Regions from separate parts of the Serratia sp. KH_031 genome, predicted to be linked through region 1. Evidence: predicted binding sites of a transcription regulator. Region 1 holds the regulator's gene; each other region holds the start of a gene.

Region 1 (4,741 bases):
AGTATTGCGCTTGATGACAGAGCAACCCGGTGCGATCAGCGCTTATGATCTGTTGGATCTGTTACGCGTTGCCGAACCACAAGCTAAGCCGCCAACGGTCTACCGCGCATTGGATTTCTTGCTGGAACAAGGCTTTATTCATCGCGTTGAGTCAGCTAACAGCTACGTGCTTTGCCACCACTTTGAACAACCAATGCATACTTCGGCGCTGTTTATTTGCGATCGCTGCGGCCAAGTGACTGAACGCACTACCGCAGGAGTTGAGGATACCTTGAAAACGCTGGCGCAAGAGTCAGGATTCGTCCTGCGCCACAGCGTTGTTGAAGCTCACGGTTTATGCTCCGTATGTGTGAAGGTCGAGGCCTGTGATAGCAAGCACGACTGTGGCGAGCACGATCACAGCATTGTCATTAAGAAGAAGTAAACCAGGTACCGCACACGTTATGGCGGTGCCAGATCCAACCCAACGCCAAACCACGCAACGCTAAGAAAACCGCCAGTGCTAACCAGAGTGCGTGATTGCCCAATATGGGCAGAACCAACAATGTTAAGCCATATCCCGCCGCAGCAACTGCCATACTGTTGCGCATTTCAGCGCCTTTAGTCGCACCGATAAACATTCCGTCCAACAGATAACACCATACACCCACCAACGGTAAAACTATCTGCCACGGCAGGTAGTGCTCCGCCAAGACGCGTAACTCCGGTAACGAGGTCAGTGCCGCGATAATATGTTGCCCTGCAACGGTATAAACCACAGCAAATCCCAACGCCACTACGCCCGCCTGACGACAGGCAGCGCGCCATACTCGATGTAATTGGCGATCGTCCCGCGCACCATAGGCATGGCCGGAATGTGCTTCTACCGCATAGGCAAAACCATCCAAGGCATAGGCAGTAAATGTCAGCAGATTCATCAGCACTGCATTGACTGCCACAATCTCGCCGCCCAAACGTGCGCCAAGAATGGTTAGCGAAGCGAAACACAGTTGTAGCAGCAGTGAACGCAGCATGATGTCGCGATTCAGCGCCAGCAAACGCCGTAAGTTTCCACGCCACGCATGCCGTAGCATCGCCCATGTAATCCCGCGCATGTTCATCACGCGCCAAGCCAACCATAAGCCCAACAGTAGCGTCGCGTATTCCGAGACCGCCGTTGCCGTCGCAGCACCCTGCACATTCCAGCCCAGCCCCATCACCAGCCAAATATCTAGCACGATATTCAGCAAGTTACCGACAATCAGTAAAATCACTGGGGCTCGCACATACTGCACGCCGAGCAACCAACCCAGCAGCACCATATTGGCTAATGCCGCTGGCGCACTGAGCCAGCGGATTTCTAGGAATAACCTTGCCTGCGCCAAAACATCGGCATCACCACCAACAATATGCAATGCCAGATTAATCAGCGGATGACGCAACAGAACAATGGCGAGCCCCGCCAATACAGCGAGCAACATCGGCTGCATAAAGGCACGAGCCAATGCTTGTGGGTTTTGTGCCCCAAGCGCCTGCGCCGTCAACCCAGTGGTGCTCATACGTAAAAACAGCAACAACATAAACAGGAAGCTGGTCGCCATTGCCCCTATCGCTACGCCACCGAGATAAACCGGGCTATCCAGATGACCAATCACCGCCGTATCCACCAAGCCGAGTAGCGGCACGGTGATATTGGAGAAAATCATCGGTAGTGCTAGCCGCCATAGGGCTTTATCGGTATCGCTGAAGAAGGGGGAAAATAGGCGCATCATCAAAAATGTTCCCGTGGTAATACGATGAGTTCATACAGAAAAGACATCGCCCCAGACAAGGGGCGATTAAAAGCAGGGGTTGTGCAGTTTAGATCCAGTCACCGTTGCGAATCACACCCACCGCCAAACCTTCAATATTGAAGCTTTGCTGGCGAAGATCGACCACGATCGGCTCAAACTCGCTATTCTCTGGCAGTAACTCAACCACATTGCCGTGTTTTTTCAGACGCTTGACCGTCACTTCATCATCAATACGCGCCACAACGACTTGGCCGTTACGCACGTCTTGCGTCTTATGCACCGCCAGCAGATCGCCGTCGAGAATACCGATGTCGCGCATCGACATACCATTCACTCGCAGCAGGAAATCAGCGTTCGGTTTAAACAGTGAAGGATCAACTTTGTAGTGCCCTTCAATATGTTGTTGTGCCAGCAGCGGTTCACCCGCCGCGACACGCCCAACCAATGGCAGCCCTTCTTCCTCTTCCATCAACAGACGAATGCCGCGTGAAGCGCCAGAGACAATCTCAATCACCCCTTTACGCGCCAAGGCTTTCAGGTGTTCTTCCGCCGCATTGGGTGAGCGGAACCCCAGACGCATTGCGATCTCGGCACGCGTTGGTGGCATACCCGTCTGTGAAATATGATCGCGAATCAGGTCATAGACCTCTTGCTGTCTGGTAGTTAGTGCTTTCATTCCGCCCCCTGTTTGTTTATACAGTCTTGCTGTGAGTATATACAGGTAGATAAGGATTGGGAACCTAAGAATGAATTAAAATCAGTGATTAGCGAGATGTCTCGCAACATTGTTCTATCTGGCTCAAAACAAGTGCTGCCACAGAACAGAAACCCAAACGAACAAAGCGAGAATAATCGCCAGCGAAACCGCCGCCGACCCCATGTCTTTTGCTCGGCCAGAAAGCTCGTGATACTCAGTCCCCACGCGATCAACTAACGCTTCGATCGCACTATTGAGTATCTCGACAATCATGATCAACACCACCGAACCAATCAGTAAAATGCGCTCTATCACGCCGATATCTAGCCAAATCGCGATGATGATCGCCATCACGGTCATCACCAACTCTTGGCGAAACGCAGCCTCATTCTTCCACGCTGCGATGAGCCCTTGATAAGAGTAACCCGCCGCTTTGATAATCCGAGTCAGGCCAGTTGCTTGCTGCTTTGCCATCTTAAATATTCTCTTTTCTTGAGATGAGCCATAATTTTAACGGTTCTTGCTTTTTTAACACCACAGATCTGCACATCAGTTTCTGGTATGCTTGCGGCGCATTGCTAACAAGAGGCTACATGTCGTTATGTCAGGTTGGCGTAAAATATACTATAAGTTATTGAACTTACCGCTAAAACTGTTGGTAAGAAGCAAAGTTATTCCTTCAGACCCGATCGCGGAACTGGAGCTCGATCCTTCACGCCCGATTTTGTATGTTTTGCCATACAATTCCAAGGCGGACTTACTGACCATGCGTGCCCAGTGTTTGGCGCAGGATCTCCCCGATCCGTTAAACCCGCTGGAGATCGACGGTACCGTGCTGCCAAGCTACGTGTTTATTCACGATGGCCCACGCGTGTTCCGTTACTACACGCCGAAAGAAGAGTCGGTAAAACTATTCCATGATTATCTGGATCTGCACCGGAATAATCCGGAGCTGGATATTCAGATGTTGCCGGTTTCGGTGATGTTTGGCCGCTCTCCGGGTCGTGAAGGTCAAGGTACACCTCATTTACGTCTGCTGAACGGGGTACAGAAATTCTTCGCCGTATTGTGGCTGGGACGCGACAGTTTTGTTCGTTTCTCGAGTACCGTTTCCCTGCGCCGTATGGCGACTGAACACGGCACCGATAAAATCATCGCACAGAAATTGGCGCGCGTGGCGCGGATGCACTTCTCGCGTCAGCGTCTGGCCGCCGTTGGCCCAAGCCTGCCAGCACGTCAGGAGCTGTTCAATAAGCTGTTGGCTTCCAAAGCGATCGAAAAAGCGGTGGAAGACGAAGCGCGTAGCAAAAAGATTTCTCATGAGAAAGCCCAGCAAAACGCCATTGCGTTGATGGAAGAGATTGCTGCCGATTTCTCTTATGAAACCGTGCGACTGTCCGATCGCGTATTGAGTTGGACTTGGAACCGTTTATATCAGGGTATCAACGTCACCAACGCCGAACGCGTGCGTCAGTTGGCGCAAGATGGCCATGAGATTGTCTATGTGCCCTGCCATCGCAGCCATATGGACTACCTGCTGCTGTCTTATGTGCTCTATCACCAAGGGCTGGTGCCGCCGCATATCGCTGCGGGTATCAACCTGAACTTCTGGCCTGCCGGTCCGATTTTCCGTCGCTTGGGCGCGTTCTTCATCCGCCGTACCTTTAAAGGCAACAAACTGTATTCCACAGTGTTCCGTGAATACCTCGGCGAGTTGTTCACCCGCGGTTATTCGGTTGAGTATTTTGTCGAAGGGGGGCGTTCCCGTACCGGACGCCTGCTGGAGCCAAAAACCGGCACGCTGTCGATGACCATTCAAGCGATGTTGCGTGGGGGTAACCGTCCAATCACGCTGGTGCCGATCTACATCGGTTACGAGCATGTGATGGAAGTGGGTACTTACGCCAACGAACTGCGCGGTGCGACCAAAGAGAAAGAGAGCCTGCTGCAAATGCTGCGCGGCCTGCGCAAATTGCGCAATCTCGGTCAGGGATATGTCAACTTCGGTGATCCACTGCCGTTAACCACCTATCTCAACCAGCACGTACCGCAATGGCGCGATTCTATCGATCCGATCGAAGCCCAACGCCCAAGCTGGCTGACGCCAACGGTGAACGATCTGGCCGCCAAGATCATGGTGCGCATTAACAACGCGGCAGCAGCCAACGCCATGAACCTGTGTTCGACCGCATTACTCGCTTCACGTCAGCGTTCACTGACCCGTGAGCAATTAGTTGAGCAGTTGGATTGTTACTTGCAGCTGATGCGCAAC
Region 2 (4,741 bases), 910 kb from region 1:
AAAGATGTTGGGCAGTTTCTTCTAGCGTGCGGCCTTTTACCGCCTCATAAGGCTGGTTAAAAATATTCAGCGACAGCTGATTACAATAGGTCAATCGCCCTTCCCGATCGCGTAACGTGATCGGGAAAGGCATATTATCCACCAGCCTTTCCAACAGTTGAACTTGAGTAGACAACTGCTGACCAGCAATCGCCGCCTGAATCATCTGGCGACGTAACCAAATAGTACGACCGATCGCGAAGAGTAAAATAATGGCAGCAGCAAGTATGCCAATCATTAATGCCGTGCGGTGGCGATCCCAAAAACTGTCTACCACCACCATATTGTTAGGTCGCCAGCGGTTGGCCAATATTTCTAGCTCGTCGGGCGGAATAGTCATTAATACTTTACTGAGAATATCGCGCAACTCAGGATCGGCTTTGCCCACGGCAAAGGAGATATATGCCGTGCTGTCACTCACCACATCAATAATTCTTAGCTTATTGCGATACTGATTATTGATTTGGTAATCGGTGGCAAGCAGCAAACCAACGCCCGCATCAACCTTACCGGAGGCGACCATAGCGTATAAATCGTCATCGCTGTCACAAAAGACCACATTGATTTCCGGATAGCGCTTGGCAACATCATTGGCAGGCGCAGACTGCTTCAAGAATGCGAGCTTTTTCCCTCTCAGATCGGAAAGTTGAGTGATGCTGTTATTATCATTGGCAGTGAATAATACAAACGCCGCTCTTGCATAAGGATAGCTAAATAGCATCGACTGGTTTCGTTCGATACTCGGCGTCATTGATGCGATCATGTCAGCATTACGACTGTTAACGTTTTGGATGAGCTGATCGACGGTATTGACTGAATGGAAGCTGAATTTCATGCCGGTTTTTAGTCCCACCAGCGATAAAACATCAGCGGCAATTCCACGAATGGCCCCGTCTTGGTCAATAAATGCCATGGGCGCCATACTATTTTTACCGTTCAGCACCACCTTAACCACCGGGTGGAGCATAATCCAACGCTGTTCAGCCGGTGTAAACGTAATCGGCCGCATCGTATTATCGGTCAAACCAGAATGCCAAACTTGTTGAATCTCAATGATTTTATCACGCGGTACCGCCTTAAGTGCCATATTCACCAATGTTTGCAACGGTGAGTCAGAACGGCGCAAAGCAAAACCGACCTCTCGAGGAGGAAATGCAGCTAAGCGCGCCACTTGCAGGTTATTGAAATAGTTACGACCAATAGGATAACTATTACCGAGGAAAACTTGTGAGTCGCCAAATGCAACAGCACTTAATGCTTCTTGATAGTTATCAAATACCCGTGCTTTCGCATTGGGATACACACGTTTTACTTCCGCTAATGAGATATAACCGGCGGCCATCGCGACACTCGTCCCCGCCAAATCAGCTGGCAGAGACTGTAATTCATTGGTTTTTACCGCCAGAACCGGCTGTTCACTGGCATAAGAGAGAGACATCTCATAACGTCCCTCCACCTCCGATGCGGTAACACTGGGGATCAAATCAATGTCGCCATTATCCAAGGCGTGCCACATATCATCACGATGTTCGAATGGAACAAGATTAACCTTGAGCCCTAATTGTGCGGCAACCAGACCAATATAGTCGGCACTTAAACCCTCATAATCATGATTCAGCGTGCGGAGCCCATAGGGAGGCGCATCATCATTTAAAATACCCACATCCAGTGTTTGTTTTTTTTGCAGCCATCGATGCTGCTCCGGCGTGGTGTTCAACGGAGGGAGTGCCGAAGTAGAAGTGCGCATCAGCAACGACCATTCATCCGCCGAGGAGGAAAGAGATGTCAGCGACAAAAATAGCATGATCGTACAAAGGATAACGCGCGAAATATTATTCAAGGAATGGGCTCCTAAATAAAAACAACTATGCCAATAACCTATCACAGACTTAATTTAATCTTGAGACGCAGCGTTGGCATTCTCTTCATACTGAAACACTAAAATCTATAACAATTTCAGCCCACTACCTGATATCAGGATACCGTTTTTGTTAACTAGAACGAACAAAACAGAAGTGAAACGATAACGTAATCCTGCTGTAAAAAATATCAGCCACAGTCTCTTTTTCAAGATATTCCATCAAAGATAGCATACCTCAGAAATAGCTTGTATTTATCATGGTGAAGTATAAAACATCTAGAAAATCACCGGATTATTTCTTATCGCTCGGCTTGAACTCACTAATAAAAAACCCCGAAAGTTCGGGGTCTTTACGCGTTTCTTTTACTAAAGAATTCTAAGATCAACCTTAGAACGGAATATCGTCATCGAAATCCATTGGGGGTTCATTGCTCGTCGCCGGTGCACTGTTCTGTGCTGGAGCAGGGCGAGCTTGCTGCTGGCCACCGCTGAACTGGTTGCCACCTTGTGGTTGCTGAGGTTGTCCCCAACCACCTTGACCACCTGCCGCTTGACCACCACCGGCTGGAGCACCGCCGCCTTGACGACCACCCAACATTTGCATGGTGCCGCCCACGTTAACCACGATTTCGGTGGTGTATTTTTCTACGCCAGCCTGATCGGTCCATTTACGGGTTTGCAGAGCACCTTCGATGTAAACCTGAGAACCTTTACGCAGGTATTCACCCGCCACTTCAGCCAGCTTGCCGAACAACACCACACGGTGCCATTCTGTTTTTTCTTTCTGCTCGCCAGTCGCTTTATCACGCCAGCTTTCAGAGGTCGCCAAGGTAATGTTGGCTACCGCGCCACCATTTGGCATGTAACGAACTTCAGGGTCTTGGCCCAGATTCCCGACAAGAATGACTTTGTTTACGCCTCTGCTGGCCATGAGAACTCTCCTGATGAGTTAATTTTTTACAGTATAAACGAGTAAGTCTATCACGCGGAACACTAAACAACACTCGTGATCATAACTGCGGATTGTATTCCAAAACTACCGTCAGGATCGACAAGATTGCATTTAGATACTGGATATTCATTCAGGTTTTTTTGTGTCATAATTATGCGTTTCGTACTGGCTGTGCCGGTTTTTTGCGCGTTAGGTCACAGAACCACCTGCAAAAGTACGGTGAGAGATCTTCAAGACGGGAAGTGTAAATGGACAATATCGAAGTTCGTGGTGCTCGAACCCATAACCTTAAAAACATCAACCTGATTATCCCGCGCGACAAGCTGATCGTGGTCACTGGCTTATCCGGTTCCGGTAAATCATCATTGGCTTTCGATACGCTGTATGCCGAAGGGCAGCGCCGTTATGTCGAGTCGCTCTCTGCCTATGCACGCCAGTTCCTTTCATTAATGGAGAAGCCAGACGTTGACCATATCGAAGGTCTGTCTCCGGCTATCTCTATCGAACAGAAATCGACCTCGCATAATCCGCGATCCACCGTCGGCACTATTACCGAGATCCACGATTATCTGCGTTTGCTGTTCGCTCGCGTCGGTGAACCACGCTGCCCGGATCACCATGTCCCACTGGCGGCGCAAACCGTCAGCCAAATGGTCGATAACGTGCTCAATCAGCCGGAAGGCAAACGCCTGATGTTGCTGGCTCCGGTTATCAAAGATCGTAAAGGCGAACACACCAAGACGCTGGAAAATCTGGCGGCACAGGGTTACATCCGTGCCCGTATCGACGGCGAAGTGTGCGATCTGTCCGATCCCCCTAAGCTAGAACTACAGAAAAAACACACCATTGAAGTAGTCGTCGATCGCTTTAAAGTGCGTGAAGATCTGGCGCAACGCTTGGCGGAATCATTTGAAACCGCGCTGGAACTGTCCGGCGGCACCGCCGTGGTTGCCGATATGGACGACGAGAAAGCGGAAGAATTGCTGTTCTCCGCCAACTTCGCCTGCCCAATCTGTGGTTACAGCATGCGTGAGTTGGAACCGCGCCTGTTCTCGTTCAACAACCCAGCTGGCGCGTGCCCGACCTGTGATGGTTTGGGTGTACAACAATTCTTCGATCCTGAACGTGTGGTGCAAAATCCAGAGCTGTCACTGGCTGGCGGTGCTATCCGCGGTTGGGATCGTCGTAACTTCTATTACTTCCAAATGCTACGCTCATTGGCGGAGCACTATAAATTCGACGTAGAAGCGCCATTCAATAGCCTAGATACCAACACCCAGAAAGCGGTGCTGAGCGGTTCCGGCAAAGAATCCATCGAATTCAAATACGTTAACGATCGCGGTGACACTACCGTGCGCCGCCACCCATTCGAAGGCGTGCTGCACAACATGGAACGCCGCTATAAAGAAACCGAATCCAGCGCGGTGCGTGAAGAACTAGCCAAGTTCATTAGCAATCGTCCTTGCGCTTCGTGCAGCGGAACGCGTCTGCGTGAAGAGGCGCGTAATGTGTTCGTCGAGGAAACCACGTTACCGGAGATCTCCGAGCTGAGTATCGGCCACGCCATGGCCTTCTTCCAAAATATGAAGTTGAGTGGGCAACGCGCTCAGATCGCCGAAAAAGTGCTGAAAGAAATCGGCGATCGTCTCAAGTTCTTGGTTAACGTCGGCCTGAATTACCTCTCGCTGTCACGTTCGGCAGAAACCCTGTCCGGTGGGGAAGCACAGCGTATCCGTCTGGCAAGCCAGATCGGTGCCGGTCTAGTCGGTGTGATGTACGTGTTGGATGAGCCATCGATTGGTCTACATCAGCGCGATAACGAACGCCTGCTGGAGACGCTGATCCACCTGCGTAATCTCGGCAACACGGTGATTGTGGTCGAGCACGAT
Region 3 (4,741 bases), 1.3 Mb from region 1:
GGACGCGGCAACTCAGGGCCAATCCCCTGCTTCACCTGTGAATCACTGCCCGAAGTAAAGGCGGGTGTAAAGGTGTTTGCAGCCACCACACTGGCCGCAACAGCCGCCGCGGTTTCAGTGGGTTTCACGTTACCAAACGCCGGTATGGCATCGACCGCGCTAAAACTACCCTCTGCCTGCGCAGAGGAAATATTGACATCCGGCTGCTTAGCAGAGAAATCAAACGGTGATGGCTCGCGAACTGGCGGCGTTGCAGGCTCATTCCAATTGCCCATCCGCGGTTCGTCATCGTCCTGGAAAGGATCGGCCGGGCGCACATGGGTATTGGATTGCACAGGCACATCTTCTGGGATCTCAAACGAATACAGCGGCGGAGCCGTACTCTCTACTGTCGGAGTCGTCGGTTGTGGTGCAATGACTGGATCTGCTGGTCCGGTAACCGCTGGAGCCGCTTGTGTAGCAAGCAGAACATCATCATCATCGCCGTCATTAGCCCGCAGATGATTCAATAACGGATCGGCGGCGTCTTCTGCCACTTCTTTCGCTGTTTCTGTCACCGAAGGCGCGGAGAACAACACATCATCATCCGCTATCGCAGCCGCTGAGGCCACGCTTGCAGCGGCTGCCACCGTTGCTGCGCCTTTGTTTAACGGTTGAGAGTTTGACTGCTGAGGTTCATCAACCAGCACATCATCATCGTCGTCATGATCGTAATAGCGCTCTTCACGACGTGAGCGGTTGGTAGCAAATGTTGCCACGCCAAGCACCGCACCGCCGATCTTCTCAGCGATCACTAACCATGACCAACCGGTAAACAGAGTCAGACCCGCAGCCCAAACGCACAGCAATGCCAGCGTTGCACCAATGCCGTTGAACCACGGCAACATAGCGTTGCTGAGCAGGCTGCCAATCACTCCACCGGAAGCGAAGTAATAGAGATCATCCACGTTCAGAGCCGCCAACCCACAGGAGGTGAGCACCAAGGCTAAGGTGCCAATCAGGCGCAGTGAAAGTGCGAAATAATCGATGTAATCGCTGGTATCCCGCTGGCGATAACCTGCCCAGCACAAAACCAGCATGATCGGCGGTATCGCATAGGCGAGTACCCCGAAGGTAAAGAACAGCGTGTCGGCCAACCAAGCTCCAACACCACCACCCAGATTATGAATAGGCTCATGCCACGCGGTCTGCGACCAGCTAGGATCAGACGGGTTGAAACTGATCAACGCAGCCATGAGGTAAACGGCAAAAATAGCTACCACAATCAGCACGGCTTCCAGTAAACGGCGGCCACTGCTGAGTTTTTTCAAGGTAACTTCTTTATCTTCTGTATATTCCTGGCTCAAGAAAGGCTCTCCAGGTTCCTGTTAGCTGATATAGCAACAGCGCCGAGAAGCTTCCCCGGCGCTGAAACTGTATGGATAAACAGGAGTGTAGCGAATTTAATTCGGTTTTGCACCTGCACCTTACCGTGTTTTGATAACCAAGCGGTTACTCTGTTTCACTTCTTCCATTACCACGTAGGTACGGGTGTCGTTAACGCCCGGCAAACGCAGCAATGTTTCGCCCAATAACTTACGGTAGGCAGACATATCCGGTACGCGGGTTTTCAACAGGTAGTCGAAATCACCGGAAACCAGATGACACTCCTGAATTTCTTCAAGTTTCTGAACTGCTGAGTTAAATTGCTCAAACACATCCGGTGCACCGCGATTCAACGTGATTTCCACGAAAACCAGCAAAGAAGCATCCAGATAATGCGGGTTAAGCAACGCAGTGTAACCATGAATGAAACCTTGGCGCTCAAGACGGCGCACACGTTCTAAACATGGCGTTGGGGACAAACCTACGCGCTTTGAAAGCTCAACGTTCGAAATACGTCCATCCTTTTGCAACTCGTTCAGGATATTACGGTCAATTCGATCGAGATCTTTACCCGGGCGTTTCTTGTTGTTATCTACCATTATTATCTCTCTTATTTTTCCCTACACTTGCCACACCCTAGCCAACGATGTGTAAGGGCTCATTCCAAGCGCAGACCCGATGCCTGTCATCTGTTTTTCATTACCATCATGCACGATTGCCCAGCCTGTCTGTCTACCCTGTGCAATCAATCAGAACAAAGAAATTAACATCTTGTCACACGTTATTGCCCGTCACTTCTACAACGGTGTAAATACACTCAATTTGCCGTAGGTACGGGGATAATTTCTTCTTCCTATGATGTTTTCGCAAATGCGCAGCGGATTGTCAAAGTAAAAGAAGCAAAATCAGAACAACGTACCGCCATGAAAAATTTGCACCCTATTTTTGATTATCTCGCACTGGGTAAAAAAATCGTTCAGATAGCGGCATAAACCTAACAAAAGTGTGGCATTTCCGGGTTGATATTCCTTCCCTCGCCTAATGCGGTGCTGCTGGATTTGACATCAAATTAATAATTAATAGGCGATAGCTATCAAACAAATCGTTAACAACATCCCACGGTGCTTTTTTTACTGCGGTAATTTCCCTACAATCGATTCCATTGTCCGCCATTGTGGGAAATAGAGGTTATTCATGGGCTCGGCTAAACATAGCAAATTATTGATTCTGGGCTCCGGCCCGGCTGGCTACACCGCAGCGGTTTATGCCGCACGTGCAAACCTGAACCCGGTGTTGATTACCGGTATGGAACAAGGCGGTCAACTGACCACCACCACCGAAGTGGAAAACTGGCCAGGTGATGCTCATGACCTGACCGGCCCAGCATTGATGGATCGTATGCGTGAGCACGCAGAAAAATTCGAGACCGAAATTGTTTTCGATCACATCAACAGCGTGGATTTACAACAACGTCCGTTCCGTCTGTCGGGTGACAGCGCCGAATACACTTGTGATGCACTGATCATCGCGACTGGCGCTTCTGCCCGTTATCTTGGTCTGCCTTCAGAAGAAGCATTTAAAGGCAAAGGCGTTTCCGCTTGTGCAACCTGCGACGGTTTCTTCTACCGCAACCAGAAAGTCGCGGTTGTCGGTGGTGGTAACACCGCCGTGGAAGAAGCGCTGTATTTGTCTAACATCGCTGCAGAAGTTCACCTGATCCACCGTCGTGATAGTTTCCGTTCAGAAAAAATCCTGATCAATCGTCTGATGGAAAAGGTGAAAAACGGTAACATCGTGCTGCATACCGACCATACGCTGGACGAAGTGCTGGGCGATCAAATGGGTGTCACCGGTGTGCGACTGCGCAGCACCAAAGACCAAGAAGAAACCAAAGAGTTGGAAGTAGCAGGAACCTTTATCGCTATCGGTCACAGCCCGAACACGGCAATCTTTGGCGGCCAACTCGAGCTGGAAAACGGCTACATCAAAGTGCAGTCAGGCATTCACGGTAACGCAACGCAAACCAACATCCCAGGTGTATTCGCTGCGGGTGACGTGATGGACCATATCTATCGCCAAGCTATTACCTCCGCAGGCACTGGCTGTATGGCGGCGCTGGATGCAGAACGCTATCTTGACGGCATTGCCAACGCCGAAGTGCTGTAAACCTTCCCATCTTTACCAAAGATGACAAAGGCGGCTGAAATGCCGCCTTATTTATTTTCAGTCTGCCGAGCGAAGAGGTAACATTAGTATTCACTTGTTCGCTTCCAATTGAAGTAAACACTTTTTTAACAGTACGTTAACCTCGCTTGTTTATGCAGGCGCTCGGCGACGCAGACTCTTCAGATGAAAAAAACCAGACAGCACCAGTTAACCCGTTGGCTTAAGACTCAAAGCGCTTTAGCACAGCGTTGGTTACGTCTTTCTATGTTGTTGGGGTTATTCAGCGGCATATTGATCGTGGCACAGGCTTGGCTATTAGCCTCGCTATTGCATTCTTTGATTATTGAACAGGTTCCACGTCAAGCCTTAATCCCCTCATTTATTGGGTTGGTGGTGGCTTTCGCCCTGCGCGCATTGCTAAGTTGGTTGCGTGAGCGCGTTGGTTTTATTTGTGGTCAAGTGATTCGCCAGCGCATGCGTCAGCAGGTTTTGGACAAGCTACAGCAGCTAGGCCCTGCGTGGGTGCAAGGTAAGCCGGCCGGAAGCTGGGCAAGCATTATTGTCGAGCAGATTGAAGATATGCAGGATTACTATTCCCGCTATCTGCCACAAATGTATTTAGCGGTGTTTATCCCAGTTCTGATTCTGATCACCGTATTCCCTATTAACTGGGCCGCCGGGTTTATTCTGCTGGCAACAGCTCCATTGATCCCGCTGTTTATGGCGTTGGTGGGTATGGGCGCTGCAGATGCCAACCGCCGTAACTTTGTCGCGCTAGCACGCTTGAGCGGTAATTTCCTCGATCGTTTACGCGGATTGGATACGCTACGTTTATTTAATCGCGCCCATGCCGAAAGCGAACAAATCGCTAAATCTTCCGAAGACTTCCGCAGCCGCACCATGGAAGTGCTGCGTTTGGCCTTCCTCTCTTCAGCGGTGTTGGAATTCTTTGCCTCGCTCTCGATTGCCATCGTCGCGGTGTACTTCGGTTTCTCTTACCTCGGTGAACTGAATTTTGGCAGCTACGGCACCAGCGTAACCTTGTTCGCCGGTTTTTTGGTATTGATTCTGGCACCCGAGTTCTTCCAGCCACTGCGCGATCTCGGCGCGTTTTATCACGCTAAAGCGCAAGCCATTGGTGCGGCAGAAGCGCTAGAAACCTTCCTCAGTGCCGAAGGCGAGCAAATGGGCAACGGCACCCAAATGTTGG
Region 4 (4,741 bases), 500 kb from region 1:
GAAATGGTGTTCGTCGGTGGTGGTGCGGGTATGGCACCGATGCGTTCGCATATCTTCGATCAACTAAACCGTTTGAATTCTAAACGTAAAATTACCTTCTGGTACGGTGCGCGATCATCGCGTGAAATGTTCTATGAAGAGGATTTCAACCAGTTGCAGGCCGAGAACGAAAACTTCACCTGGCATGTGGCACTTTCCGATCCGCAACCAGAGGATAACTGGACTGGCTATACCGGCTTTATCCATAACGTTCTGTTGGAAAACTACCTGAAGAACCATCCGGCACCGGAAGACTGTGAGTTCTACATGTGTGGGCCACCGATGATGAACGCCGCCGTAATCAAAATGCTGAAAGATCTGGGTGTTGAAGACGAAAACATCATGCTTGATGACTTTGGTGGCTAAATGCGTGTAATGGCAATGAAGGGATTCGGGGCGATGTGGATCGCCCTGTTGCTGGTCGGTTGTGGACCGGAACAAGTCAACCTCGAAGGTAAAACGATGGGGACTTATTATTCGATCCGCTATGTGACGGGTGAAGGTACGCCATCGGCTGAAAAACTCCAGGCGGCGATTGATGAACGTTTGGAGCTGGTGAACGATCAGATGTCCACCTATCGGCCTGATTCCGAACTGAGCCGCTTCAATGCCAGCCGTGAAGTCGATAAGCCATTCGCTGTTTCTGCCGCGACGGCGACGGTGGTGCGTGAAGCGATGCGCATCAACCGTGTTACCGACGGTGCGCTTGATGTCACCGTTGGGCCATTGGTCAACCTATGGGGATTCGGCCCAGAAGGTCGGCCGGATAAAGTGCCCAGTGCTGTGGAACTGGAGCAGCGCCGTGCTTGGACGGGGATCGACAAATTAGCGGTTGAAGGAGATATGTTGATCAAACGTATTCCTGAACTGTATGTCGATCTTTCCTCCATCGCCAAGGGTTATGGCGTGGATGTGGTAGCGCATTACTTGCAATCGCAACACGTTGAAAATTATATGGTTGATGTTGGCGGCGAGGTGCGAACCAAAGGGAGTAACGGTGAGCAACAACCTTGGCGTATTGCTATCGAACGCCCAACGGCAGGGGCGGAACAGCAGGCACAATTGGTGATCCAGCCGGGGGATATGTCGATTGCCACCTCCGGTGACTATCGGAATTATTTCGAACAGGATGGGGTGCGCTATTCTCATACTATCGACCCGATTACTGGCAAACCTATCCATCATCGTTTGGTGTCTGTTACGGTACTTAGCCCAGAATGTATGGCCGCAGATGGCTTATCGACCGGTTTCAATGTGATGGGGCCAGAGCGCGGTATGGCATTGGCTAACCTGTTGGGCATCCCGGTGTTTATGATCGTGAAAACCGATCAGGGGTTTGAGGAGCGTTATTCAGAAGCGTTCAAACCTTATCTGAATAAAAAGGGTTAGTGAGGCGATTATGCTAACGGTATTTATAGCGAGTTTCGTTCTGTTTTTGCTGATTGTTGGCGGGATGTCTCTGGGCTACGTGTTTAAACGCAAAACCTTACAGGGAAGCTGCGGCGGCATTACCGCATTGGGGATGGATAAAGTTTGCGACTGCCCTGAACCTTGCGACGCTCGTAAAAAACGCATGGCGAAAGAAGCGCAGCGTCAGCAGCAATTGGAAAAGCACCGCATTATTTGATGTGATGATAACCCGGGGGTTCATTTCCACCGGGTTGTTTTCTTAAGAATTACTTCAGACTACGGAATTGTTGCGCATCTTTTGGCGAGTTAACCATCACGCCATCAGCACCTAAAGCCAGTGCTTGCTGGTAATCCTGTGGTGTATTAATACCGAACAGAATGATGTGCGCGGGGCCTTTAGAACGGAAACAGTCGAACGATTCTTTATCCCAAGTCAGAAATGCCTTAGAACGTCCTTCACCCAAGGTGTATTTCTCTACCACTTCCACTTCACGCTTTAATTCCAGGCCATACCAGCGTGGCTTGTTAGCATCCGGTTTGATATCACACTGATGCGCCATGGTGATATTAGCCAGCAGAGTGCGCGTTTCATCACGGCTTTCAAAACGCTGGATTTCTTTCGGTAGCGCGGTCAGATATTGGGTATCCGTAGAATAAACACGGGTGCGTTGCAAACTGTCGGTTTGTTTCAGAGTCGTCAGTAATATTTTCCCAAACTCAGTGGGATCGGCATCTGGGGATTTAATATCCAGATAGAAAGTCACTTTCGGGAAGGTTTTTAGTACCTGTTCCAGCGTGGGAATACCTATCTCTTTACCGCGGAAAGGATAATTTTCTTCTTTGCCAAACGAATAGCCGGCATCCACTTTAGCGAGTTCAGCCGCGGTATAAGCGGAAACTGGGCCCGTTTTATCGGTCAGCGCCTTTAGATCGGATGGACGATATAACACGATCACGCCATCTTTGGACTGTTGTAGAGTTATCCAGATGGCATCCGCACGATTTTTCAATGCGGTCTGTATGGCGACGATGGTATTTTCCGGGGCATCTGCGGTGCCACCCCGGTGGGCAATAATGGCTGGAGCATGCATGGTTGCTGCGTTAGCGGCGGCGGAGAGTAACGTCAGGACGCAAGCGAACAGATAGTTGGACAGTTTATGCATAGCGAGCACCTTCTTGTGCGTAAGATTATTGGTCGTGTGTAGTCAGGATTTTCTGACATCATACTATTGAAAAATTAAGCTTTTCTAACAACTCGATTATTGCTGTCAATAAGTGAGAATTATTCGCATTTGTTAGGCCTATAGGAGAACTTGAATTCTCAATATTCAACTGTATACTTATACAGTAATATTGGAGGGGACGATGCGTAAAATCATTCATGTCGATATGGACTGCTTCTTCGCAGCGGTGGAAATGCGTGACAATCCCAGTCTGCGCGATATTCCATTGGCGATTGGCGGTAGTGCCGAGCGACGTGGGGTGATCAGCACCGCTAATTATCCGGCTCGTCGCTATGGTGTGCACAGTGCGATGTCGACGGCGATGGCGTTAAAACTTTGTCCGCAGTTGAAGTTATTGCCGGGACGAATGGATGCCTATAAAGAGGCCTCGCAACATATTCGTCAGATTTTTGCTCGCTACACTGCTTTAATCGAACCACTTTCCTTGGATGAAGCCTACTTGGATGTGAGCGAAAGCTCGCTGTGTAACGGCTCGGCAACATTAATTGCTCAGGAAATTCGCCAGACTATCTTTAACGAGTTACAACTTACCGCCTCGGCGGGAGTAGCTCCGATAAAATTCCTTGCCAAAATTGCCTCCGATATCAATAAGCCCAATGGGCAATATGTGATAACGCCAGCGCTGGTCCCTGAATTCTTACAGCAATTACCGCTGGGTAAAATCCCCGGGGTTGGCAAAGTAACCGCCAAACGACTGGAAGAGATGGGATTATATACCTGTGCGGATGTTCAAACTTGCGATCTGGCGATGCTATTGAAACGCTTTGGCAAGTTTGGTCGTGTGCTTTGGGAACGTTGTCAGGGGATTGATGAGCGAGGGGTGTCGTCGGAGCGGCTGCGTAAATCGGTCGGTGTCGAGCGTACCTTGGCGCAGGATATCCACAGTTGGGAGGAATGCGAAACGCTGATTGTAGAAAAACTGTATCCAGAATTGGAAGTGCGTTTACGTAAGGTCAAACCGGATCTGCATATCGCTCGTCAGGGCGTGAAACTGAAATTTCAGGATTTCCAACAGACGACACAAGAACACGTTTGGCCAGTACTGAATAAAGACGATTTATTGAAGGTCGCTAAACAGGCGTGGCAAGAGCGGCGGGAAGGGCGCGGGGTACGGTTGGTGGGGTTGCATGTCACTTTGCTCGATCCGCAAATAGAGCGGCAGTTGCTATTGCCTTGGTAAAAACGGGGACCATTGAGATCCCCGATTCGATGCATTAAGCGCGTTCAGGAATCGCTTTCAGCAAGGCGGTCAGCAACGTCCAATATTGCCCAACGCTTGCGATATGAACCTGTTCATCCGGTGAGTGTGGCCCGGTGATGGTTGGCCCAATCGATACCATATCCATGTTCGGATACGGTTTTTTGAACAAACCACATTCCAGACCCGCGTGGATCACCATGATGTTCGGCGTTTTATTGAACAGATCTTGATAGATCTCACGAACTAAATGCATCACTGGTGAATTGGCGTCTGGCTGCCAGCCTGGGTAACTGCCTTTGGCTTCGACATTCGCTTTAGCCAGTTGACCCAATGCGGTCAGCGTACCCACCACGTAATTCTTACCGCTGTCGATCAATGAACGGATCAGGCTGATGATTTGTGCTTCGCCTTCGGTGGTTGTGACAACACCGACGTTCAATGAAGTTTCAACCACGCCTTTTACCGCGTCACTCATGCGAATAACGCCGTTTGGTGTACTGTTGAGCAGCGCGATGAAAGCATGTTGGCTAGTGGCTGTCATTGCCTGAGCACTGCTGGTAGTTTCTTCCAGCAATACGGTGATGTTTTTCTCTTTGGCCGCCAGCTCGTTTTGCAAAATACCGAGATATCTTGTGCATAGCGCTTTCAGTGCATCAACCTTAGCGGCAGGTACCGCCACGGTGGCGAAGGCTTCACGTGGAATGGCGTTACGCAGCGTACCGCCGTTTAACTCCAGCAGGCGAAGGCTGAGCTCTTCGGCATGACCAAACAGGAAACGCGCCAGCAGCTTGTTGGCGTTACCCAGACCGTGGTGAATATCAGCACCGGAGTGACCACCTTTCAACCC

What was found. Region 1 encodes LexA, which represses DNA repair genes until DNA is damaged. Its sites were predicted from a motif close to TNCTGTATGTACATACAGNA; they were not measured.
Region 2: uvrA (excinuclease ABC subunit UvrA) is a predicted target of LexA. The motif match lies at 2,969-2,988, and genes of this name have one in related genera.
Region 3: AC3ISQ_RS13765 (DNA translocase FtsK 4TM domain-containing protein) is a predicted target of LexA. The motif match lies at 1,412-1,431, and genes of this name have one in related genera.
Region 4: dinB (DNA polymerase IV) is a predicted target of LexA. The motif match lies at 2,780-2,799, and genes of this name have one in related genera.

What each region holds. Positions count from the first base shown of each region.
Region 1 covers NZ_CM174496.1:4,378,097-4,382,837, forward strand. Annotated here, with positions in the region: gene zur (zinc uptake transcriptional repressor Zur) at 1-424, shown strand, start outside; gene dinF (MATE family efflux transporter DinF) at 411-1,748, opposite strand; gene lexA (transcriptional repressor LexA) at 1,840-2,448, opposite strand; gene AC3ISQ_RS19765 (diacylglycerol kinase) at 2,572-2,943, opposite strand; gene plsB (glycerol-3-phosphate 1-O-acyltransferase PlsB) at 3,071-4,741, shown strand, end outside.
Region 2 covers NZ_CM174496.1:454,507-459,247, reverse strand. Annotated here, with positions in the region: gene AC3ISQ_RS02055 (transporter substrate-binding domain-containing protein) at 1-1,879, opposite strand, end outside; gene ssb1 (single-stranded DNA-binding protein SSB1) at 2,289-2,831, opposite strand; gene uvrA (excinuclease ABC subunit UvrA) at 3,101-4,741, shown strand, end outside.
Region 3 covers NZ_CM174496.1:3,061,954-3,066,694, forward strand. Annotated here, with positions in the region: gene AC3ISQ_RS13765 (DNA translocase FtsK 4TM domain-containing protein) at 1-1,346, opposite strand, end outside; gene lrp (leucine-responsive transcriptional regulator Lrp) at 1,467-1,964, opposite strand; gene trxB (thioredoxin-disulfide reductase) at 2,560-3,531, shown strand; gene cydD (heme ABC transporter permease/ATP-binding protein CydD) at 3,715-4,741, shown strand, end outside.
Region 4 covers NZ_CM174496.1:3,875,763-3,880,503, reverse strand. Annotated here, with positions in the region: gene nqrF (NADH:ubiquinone reductase (Na(+)-transporting) subunit F) at 1-405, shown strand, start outside; gene AC3ISQ_RS17430 (FAD:protein FMN transferase) at 406-1,428, shown strand; gene nqrM ((Na+)-NQR maturation NqrM) at 1,439-1,666, shown strand; gene AC3ISQ_RS17420 (glycerophosphodiester phosphodiesterase family protein) at 1,716-2,612, opposite strand; gene dinB (DNA polymerase IV) at 2,815-3,873, shown strand; gene pepD (beta-Ala-His dipeptidase) at 3,908-4,741, opposite strand, start outside.